DNA from 2 places in the Collinsella sp. CLA-ER-H11 genome. Region 2 is predicted to be linked to the other one. Evidence: riboswitches for the same ligand, from Rfam matches in the RefSeq annotation. Region 2 holds a riboswitch; the other holds the start of a gene.

Region 1 (4,354 bases), on a different contig from region 2:
ACCCAGAGTGTTTTGCGCTGTGATGGCGGTGATGGCCGTCTGGGCATACAGACGGTGCGCCGTGATGGTCTTGATGTCGGCCTGAATGCCGGCGCCGCCGCTGGAATCGGATCCCGCGATGGACAGGACGGCAGGTACCTTACTACGATCCATGTTCGCTCCCTTGTTCGGTCGGAATCAAATGGGTCTTTAAGCCAGCATTATAAAGATGCCCGGGCCGGCGATATGCCGAACCCGGGCGCGAGATGTAATTTTTACGCAAATGTAAGCAAATGTTCACACGTCAACAATTGGCGGGCGCCGACTCGATGATAAAAGGCGATTGCGGCGAAGAGACTAGTCCTCCATACCGAGGTCGATCGTCGTGCCCTCAAACACTTTGTTGACGGTGCGGACGGCGCACATCTTGCCACACATGGTGCAAGTACCCTCGGTGGCGGCGGGGGATTCCTCGTAGCGCTTCTTACCGGTGACCGGGTCGAGAGCGCACTTCCACATGGCGTCCCAGTCGAGCTTGCGGCGTGCCTGGCCCATCTTGTCGTCCATGTCGCGGGCGTGCGGCACCTTCTTGGCGATGTCGGCGGCGTGTGCGGCAATCTTGGTGGCCATGAGGCCGTCGAGCACATCCTGGGCGTTAGGCAGGCATAGGTGCTCGGCCGGCGTCACGTAGCACAGGAAGTCGGCGCCGGAGCTGGCGGAGATAGCGCCGCCGATGGCTGCGGTGATGTGGTCGTAGCCCACGCCGATATCGGTCACCAGCGGCCCGAGCACATAGAACGGGGCGTTGTGGCACAGGCGCTTCTGCAGTTTCATGTTGGCGGCGATCTCGTCGAGCGCCATGTGACCCGGGCCCTCGACCATGACCTGGACGCCGGCGGCCCAGGCGCGCTTGCACAACTTGCCGAGCTCAATCATCTCGGCGGTCTCGGTGGCGTCGTTGGAGTCGTAGAGGCAGCCCGGGCGGCAGGAGTCGCCGAGCGAAATCGTCACGTCGTACTCATGGCAGATTTCGAGCAGCTCGTCGTAGAACTCATAGAAGGGGTTCTCGTTGCCGGTGACCTCCATCCAGCCAAACAGCAGCGAGCCGCCGCGGCTCACGATGTTCATGAGACGGCCGGTCTCCTTAAAGGTCTTGGTGACCGACTTGTTAATGCCGCAGTGGATGGTCATAAAGTCCACGCCGTCCTCGGCGTGCGCGCGCACGACTTCGAACAGGTCGTCCTTGGTGAGCTTGACCAGCGGCTTTTCCATGTAGCCGATGGCGTCGTACATGGGGACGGTGCCTACCATGAGCGGCGTCTCGTCGATGAGCTGCTGGCGGAACTGGCGCGTCTTGCCCGAGTTGGAGAGGTCCATGATGGCGTCGGCGCCAAAGTCCTCAGCGATCTTGACCTTCTTCCATTCCTCGGCGGCATCGGCCTTGTCGCCCGAGATGCCCAGGTTGACGTTGACCTTGGTGGACAGGCCCTCGCCGACGCCAAAGGCGCGCATGCCCTTTTTGATGTGCACGATGTTGGCGGGAATGGCGATGCGGCCGTCTGCCACGCGCTCACGGATGTACTCGGGGTCGCGATGCTCGCGCTCGGCGACCTCCTTCATCTGCGGTGTGATCTGTCCGGCGCGGGCAAAGTCGATTTGCGTGACGAGCTTGGGCTCTGTCTGTGTGCTCATTGGCACGGCTCCCTTCGTTGGCATTACCCATATCAGGTTTGCGGGTCAGGGCGGGCGCGCCCAGTCTCAGCCTGCCGTCTTGTCCTGCAAGCTCCCCGTTATGTCATGGGCTCAAGTATAGCCTGAATGGGTACGATTGGCCTAACAAGCGTGCCCGTGGGGAGGCGTACATGGAAGACAAGCATCTATATCGAGAGACACAATGGGACGTATCGGCCGAGGAGGGCCGTGCACACCATGGGTTGGTCGCGATTGGCTTTGCGGTGCTTGCCGTGCTGGTGATTGCCTTTTGTATTTGGACGTTTGGCGGTCGCGGCGGCGCCGCCTGGGAGTTTGAGGCCGACGAGGGCCTGCCGATTATGACGGTGAGGAGTACTGGCGGTAATGCCAATACGCTCGCCGTTCCGGGCGATTATTGGTACCCGTGCGATGAGTTTGTGCAGTTGCAGCTGAGTGGTGGGTCTATTCCTGGTGAGGAAATCGAACGCGTGACGTATGATGCGACGTTCAAAACGTTGACGGTGAAGCTCAAAGATCAAGGGGATGTGCCCACGACGATGGATATCGCGCTGACGGAATGGCGCCTGGAGCCCCCGTCGGGTGTTGCGGTGTCCGAGGTCGAGCACGTCAAGATTGTCTATCAGGACGGTTCGACAAACGGGATTGCAAAGGCCGACGGTCTAGCTGAATAGGTGTCGAGCCTAGCAGCCAATTCATAAAAGTTGCGGTGGAATAGTTCCTGATTGTGCGAAAAAGGCTCAAATAGGAATTATTCCACCGCAAGTTATATAGAGAAGGCTGAGCGGGTCAGTGTTGGGTGCCGGCTCTAGAGCATCTGTTCGTTGATGAACACGAGGGTGCCTAGGTATGAGAGCTCGGGGACGTGGCGATAGCCGATGTTGAATGCGGTAAGTTCGCTTGCATCCTCGAGCTTGTTTTCTGCCATCCACCGCACCATGGAGCCGCGCGCCTTTTTGCTGGCGGTCGACCGTTGGATGGGCTTCCCGTTGCGGATACCCTCGCCAAAGAGGCACGTGACGGCTGTGGCGTCGCCCGCGAGGTGGGGCAGAACGGCTTTGGCATACTCTACGCTGGCGAGGTTGACGATCGTGGTGTTTGAACCTGCCGGGGCGATAACCCGCGCGAGCTTGTCGCTCCAAAACGCGTAGAGGTCTCGGGCATCGTCAACGGCGAGCTTCGCACCCATCTCCAGCCGATACGGTTCGACGGCATGAAAGGGGCGTACGCATCCGTAAAGGCCCGAGAGGATCCACAGATGGTCTTGCAGCCATGCGAGCTGCGCGGCATCCATCACCTCGGGTGCCATGCTCTGGTATTGAATGCCGTGATAGGACATGACGGCGGGGGAGGTATTGCGGGCGATATCGGGATTGTCGAGGTCGCCGTTTTCCAAGATGGGCTCGAACTCATGCAGGGTGTTGAGGCAAGGCCCCAGCAGTTTGTCACTCACGTTCCATAGCGCCTGCAGGCCGCCGCTGCCTTCATTTCGCTCAATATCTAGCAACGCGCGATGCAGTCGAGCCGTCTCGCGCGCAAAGGGCGGAATGCCCAGGACTTCAAAAGCATCTTGGGCCGAGCGCATCTGCTTGGCGGGCGAAATGATGACCTGCAGCATGGACTCTCCTCTGTCAAAAAGGAAGTTGCGGTGGAATACGGTCTGTTTTGGCCGTTTATAGGCCAGTTTAGTCCGTATTTCACCGCAAGTTATGAAGGGCTGGTTAGGCACGCTCGAGGAAGGCCTTGTAGCCGCGGTAGGCCTCGTAGATGTCGGCCTTGTTGGCGACCTCCCACAGGGCGTGCATGGACAGGACGGCAACACCGGAGTCGATGACATTCATGCCGTACTTGGCCATGATGTAGGCGATGGTGCCGCCGCCGCCTGCGTTGACGCGACCGAGCTCACAGGTCTGGAAGTCCACGCCGGCCTCGTCCATGATGTCGCGGACGAGGGCCACGTACTCGGCATCGGCGTCGTTGGAACCGCCCTTGCCGCGGCTGCCCGTGTACTTGTTAAAGCACAGGCCGCGACCCATAAAGGCCGCGTTCTTGGTCTCGAACTTGCCGGCATAGCCCGGGTCGAAGCCGGCGGACACGTCAGAGGAGAGCATACGGCTGCGGGCGAGCGCGCGGCGCAGGGCCAGCGGGCTATTCTCGCCGGCGAGCGTCATGATCTCGGCGACAGTGTTCTCGAAGAAGCGGCTCGTCATGCCGGTGGCGCCTACGGAGCCAATCTCCTCTTTGTCGACGATGAGCGTAATGCTCGTGCGCTCGACATTGGCCACATTGATCTGGGCGAGCATGGAGGGGTAAGCGCAGACGCGGTCGTCGTGGCCATAGCCCAAAATCATGGAGCGGTCGAGGCCCATGTCGCGGGCGGGGCCGGCGGGCACGACCTCGATCTCGGCGGAGAGGAAGTCCTCCTCCTCGACGTCGTACTGCTCCTTGAGGATGTCCAGGAACATCTGCTTGACGGGCTCCTTGGGGGCGTCCTTGTCGTCCTCATCGAACTTGACGGGACGGCCGCCCACGATTACGTCGAGGATCTCGGCGTCGACGGCGTCCTTGGCGGGCTTGGACATCTGCTCGCTCGAGAGGTGGATCAGCAGGTCGGAGATGGTAAAGACCGGATCGTCCGCCTTGTCGCCGATGTTGATGTCGACGG
Region 2 (4,354 bases):
TGACTTGGAGGCGTATCGCGCCTGTCCCATGCGGTTTACGTGCGTGTGCACCGATATCGAGACGGGCAAGGCCGTCTACCACGACCTGCCCTATGGCGACGAGCGCGATATCGAGTGGATCCGGGCATCGTCGGCGATTCCCGTGGCGACGCGTCCCGTTGCTATTGACGGGCATAAGTATCTGGATGGTGGCGTGGCTGATTCCATTCCCAGTGCATGGCTGTTTGCGCAGGGGTATGACCGCAATATCGTGGTGCTCACGCAGCCGGCAGGCTTTGTGAAGCAGCCCAACAGCGTGATGCCCATGCTGCGTCGCGTGTTCCGTCACTACCCGGAGTTTGTCGCAGCGCTTGAGCATCGGCATGAGGTTTACAATGCCACGCTCGATGACCTGGCACGTCGTGAGGCCGCCGGCGATATCTTTGTGGTGCGTCCGAGCGAATCGGTGAAGGTGCCGTCACTGTGCCGCGAACCCGATGAGCTCGAGCGCATCTATCAGATCGGCCGCCACGATGCGGAGGCGACTTTGCCGGCGTTGGAAGCGTATCTGGCGGGGTAAGGGGCGCATGCGGAAAGCGCATCCCAGAATGGACGTCCAAACTGGGATGCGCTTTCCGTTATTGAAGATATGAGGCTGCAGGGCAACTGCTCGGCCTAGACTTATGCCTGCTGCCAGGTGTCGACGAGCTCCTTGGCTGCGGCGTGGGGGTCATCGGCGCTGCAGACGGCGCTCACCACAAAGAAGCCGTTGACGCCGGTGGCCTTGAGCTGCGGCAGGTCGGCCGTCTTGACGCCGCCGCCCACCACGATGGGCACGGGGCTTGCCGCATGGAGGGCAGCCAGGTCTTCAAAGCTCTTGGTGATGATAGAGCCATCGGCTGCGCGTCCGCAGTCGCGCTTGGTCTCGGTCTCGTGGAGTGGGCCGATGCCCAGGTAGTCGACCAAGCTCATGTCGGCGGTCTTGACGTACTCGAGCATCTCCTCGCAGCGGGCCGAAAGGCCCACGATGGCGTTGGGGCCCAACAGCTTGCGGCAGACCTCGACGGGAATATCGCTTTGGCCCACGTGTACGCCATCGACGGCGATGCCCTGCTCGCGCGCGGCGAGTACGCAGTCCAGGCGGTCGTCGATCAACAAGGCGACCTGACCGGTCTTGCCAGCCTGTGCGATTGCCTGCGCGGCGTCGCCGGTCAGCGCGATGATTTCGCGGGCGCTTGCCACCTTGGAGCGCACCTGAATGCAGGTAAAGCCGGCATCGAGCGCCTGGGCCACCACATCGCCCACGGGGCGCCCGAGGGTGTTTTCGGGGCCGAGTACCAGATAGGCCGAGATATCAAGGTTGTTGCGGATGCTCATCGTGCTTCCTCCTGCTTTTTGATCTGCGCTTCCATGCGCTCGAGTTTGCCGCTCATGGTGTCGGTAAATCCGGGTCGAATATCGGCTTTGAGCACGACTTCGGTTCGGATGCCCTTGCTCGCCAACACAAAGGTTGCGTCGCGCACGACCTGCATGACCTCGTCCCAGTCGCCCTCGATCTCGGTGAACATCGAGGTGGTGCGGTTGGGAAGGCCGCTCTCGCGAATAACACGCACGACCTCGGCGACCTCGGCGGACAGCTCATCGCCGGTGCCGCACGGGGCGATGGCCACGGCGACGAGCGTGTTCATGCCGGCATTGGTTGCGGGCTCGGACATGGCTTATGCCTCCTCGAGCTCGAGTCGGTTATCGGCAATGTCCTGGGCGGTTGCGCGGTAGAGCTCGTCGATAAAGGCGACCTTAAAGCTTGCCGGGGCATCGGCGACAGCGGCGGCACGCGTGCCGGCAACGTTGTAGGCGGCGGTACCGCAGACGGCGGCCGTAAACGGATCGGCAGCGCAGGCGTACACAGCCAGCACGCCGCCCTGCGAACAACCGCAGCCGGTGATCTTGGACATGAGTGGGCTGCCGCCGTGGGACTTGGCCACGGTCGTGCCGTCGGTGATCAGGTCGACTTCGCCCGAGACGACCACGGCGCCGCCGGTGTAGCGGGCGAGCGCCACGGCGGCATCGCGGGCGGCGTCTACCGTGTCGGTGGTATCGACACCGCGCACGCGGCTCAGATCGGCCGCCTCGCCCTCAAGACCCCACAGGCCGGCGAGTGCGATGATCTCGGAGGCGTTGCCGCGTACGATGGCGGGCTTGTACTGCTTGAGCTCGTTTACCAGCTGGGTGCGCAGGCTACCGATACCTAGTCCCACTGGATCGAGCACCCAGGGCTTGCCGGCGTCGTGTGCCGCCTTGGCCGCGCGGGGAATCGTCTGCTCGTAGATGGGGAAGAGCGTGCCCATGTTGAGATAGATGGCGCCGCCGCCGGCAACGAGCGCCTCGCCCTCGTCGGGCAGATAGACCATGGCGGCCGAACCGCCCACGGCGAGCTGCGCGTTGGCGACAAAGTCGATCGTCACCGTGTTGGTGATGGAGCCGGCCATCGGATTGGTGGCGCGAATCTCCTCCACGGCCTTGACCACATTCTGCTTAAGCTGTTCCGAATCAATCACTGCACATGCCTCCTTGGCATAGAAAAGGGGCGCTGTGCATAGACAGCGCCCCTGTAAAGGCGGCATGCTCCCTACGCCAGCATTAACTGACAGGTTCAAAGGATTGGGCCCTATGCCCTCTCAGCCTTGTGGTTTGCACCACCGGCACTCCCGCATCGAATCTGTTGTTCCCTATACTAACGCACCTGCCAAAAAGGGACAGGTTTATTTTGGCAGGTCGTTACAATAGGTAGGACCGATACGAATGGGGGCCTTATGATTAAACTTGTGCTGACCGATATGGACGATACGCTGATTCCAGCCGGGCATGACGGAGCCAGCGACTACGCCATCGAGGGTATTCATGCCATGCAGGCGGCGGGTCTGCACTTTGGTCCGGTTTCGGGTCGTCAGCCGTCCGCGATGGGCTGGATGTTCAAAAATCGTTCCGAGTGTTTTTCGACTGGCGCGTTCTGTAACGGCCAGGTGATGTTTGTCGACGGCGAGGTTGTTGCCTCCCGTGCGAGCGACAACGGTGCCCTCATGCGTCTTGCCGACTATCTTGAGCAAGAGACCGACGATACCTATCTGAAGGTCTATAGCCTGGGCGATGACTTTTGGGGCAACGATGCCTACTGCGTGACGAGCGATCCCGAGCGCGTGCGTCGCGCTATGGAGTCGGGCGGCAATGCGTGGCTCAAAGGCGAAGAGGCCCCGTGCCGTCCCGTCGTTGATGACGCGCCGGTGTTTAAGGCGAATATCTGGAGTGCCCGTTCGCGTGAGGAGCTCGCGGAGCTACGCGAGCGCGTTGCCGCTGAGGTGCCGGAACTCTCGCTTGTGTTTCCCAACAATCGTGTGCGCCTGTTCGACATCCTTCCGGCCGGTTGGGACAAGGGCTGCGCTGCGCTGGAGCTGGCGCGCGCTTTGGGCCTGGCGCCCGACGAGGTGGCCGTATTTGGCGATTCCGATAACGACCTGCCCATGATCGATGCCGTTCCCAACTCCGTTGCAGTCGCCAATGCCAACGAGGCCGTCACGGCTGCCGCGCGCTGGCATATCGGCGCTGCGGCAGACGATGCGGTCGCCGGGGCTCTGCATCAGATTGCCGCCTGCGCCGCGACGGGGGAGATGCCACCGTTTATGCGTCAGATGGACGCGGCGGGTCTTGGCATCACGAACGTCTAGGGAGAAAGCCATGAAGCTTCAGCAGCTCAGGTATGTCGTCAAAGTTGCCGAATGCGGCAGCATCACCGAGGCCTCGCGCCGACTCTTTGTGTCGCAGCCTTCGATTACCGCGTCGATTCGCGATCTCGAAAACGAGATGGGTGTGCACATCTTTGAGCGCACCAACAAGGGCGTCATTGTGTCCGAGGAAGGCGAGACCTTCTTGGGCTATGCGCGCCAGGTGCTCGATCAGGCCGATCTGCTCGAAGGCAAGTACAAGGGCGCGTCCGAGCAGGTGCCGCACTTTAGTGTGAGCTGCCAGCATTATTCCTTTGCCGTTAATGCGTTTGTCGATGTGATCCGTGAGTTCGATGCCGCGCGCTACGACTTTACCCTGCGCGAGGAACAGACCCACGAGATTATCGAGGACGTCGCGCATATGAAAAGCGAGCTCGGCATCCTGTATCTGTCGGAGCACAATCGCGAGGTCATCGAGCGCATGCTGGCGGCCAACGAGCTCGTATTCGAAGGGCTCTTCTGCGCCGCGCCGCATGTCTTCGTGTGCGCCGACCATCCACTGGCGGACCACGCCAGCGTGACACTCGAGGATCTCGAGGACTATCCGTTTTTGTCCTATGAGCAGGGCAGCTACAACTCGTTTTACTATTCCGAGG

Evidence for each region. Region 2 has a riboswitch for thiamine pyrophosphate ahead of thiM (hydroxyethylthiazole kinase). Riboswitches for the same ligand answer to the same signal wherever they lie in the genome.
Region 1: another riboswitch for thiamine pyrophosphate. It lies ahead of thiC (phosphomethylpyrimidine synthase ThiC); the one in region 2 lies ahead of thiM (hydroxyethylthiazole kinase).

What each region holds. Positions count from the first base shown of each region.
Region 1 is NZ_JBBNLN010000003.1:200,609-204,962, reverse strand. Features, by position in the region: gene thiD (bifunctional hydroxymethylpyrimidine kinase/phosphomethylpyrimidine kinase) at 1-153, opposite strand, end outside; gene thiC (phosphomethylpyrimidine synthase ThiC) at 337-1,671, opposite strand; TPP riboswitch at 1,663-1,779, opposite strand; gene AAAX35_RS03660 (hypothetical protein) at 1,842-2,363, shown strand; gene AAAX35_RS03655 (YaaA family protein) at 2,498-3,307, opposite strand; gene AAAX35_RS03650 (aminopeptidase) at 3,411-4,354, opposite strand, start outside.
Region 2 is NZ_JBBNLN010000002.1:187,555-191,908, forward strand. Features, by position in the region: gene AAAX35_RS02390 (patatin family protein) at 1-559, shown strand, start outside; gene AAAX35_RS02395 (thiamine phosphate synthase) at 661-1,356, opposite strand; gene AAAX35_RS02400 (thiamine-binding protein) at 1,353-1,694, opposite strand; gene thiM (hydroxyethylthiazole kinase) at 1,698-2,537, opposite strand; TPP riboswitch at 2,589-2,699, opposite strand; gene AAAX35_RS02410 (HAD family hydrolase) at 2,793-3,701, shown strand; gene AAAX35_RS02415 (LysR family transcriptional regulator) at 3,712-4,354, shown strand, end outside.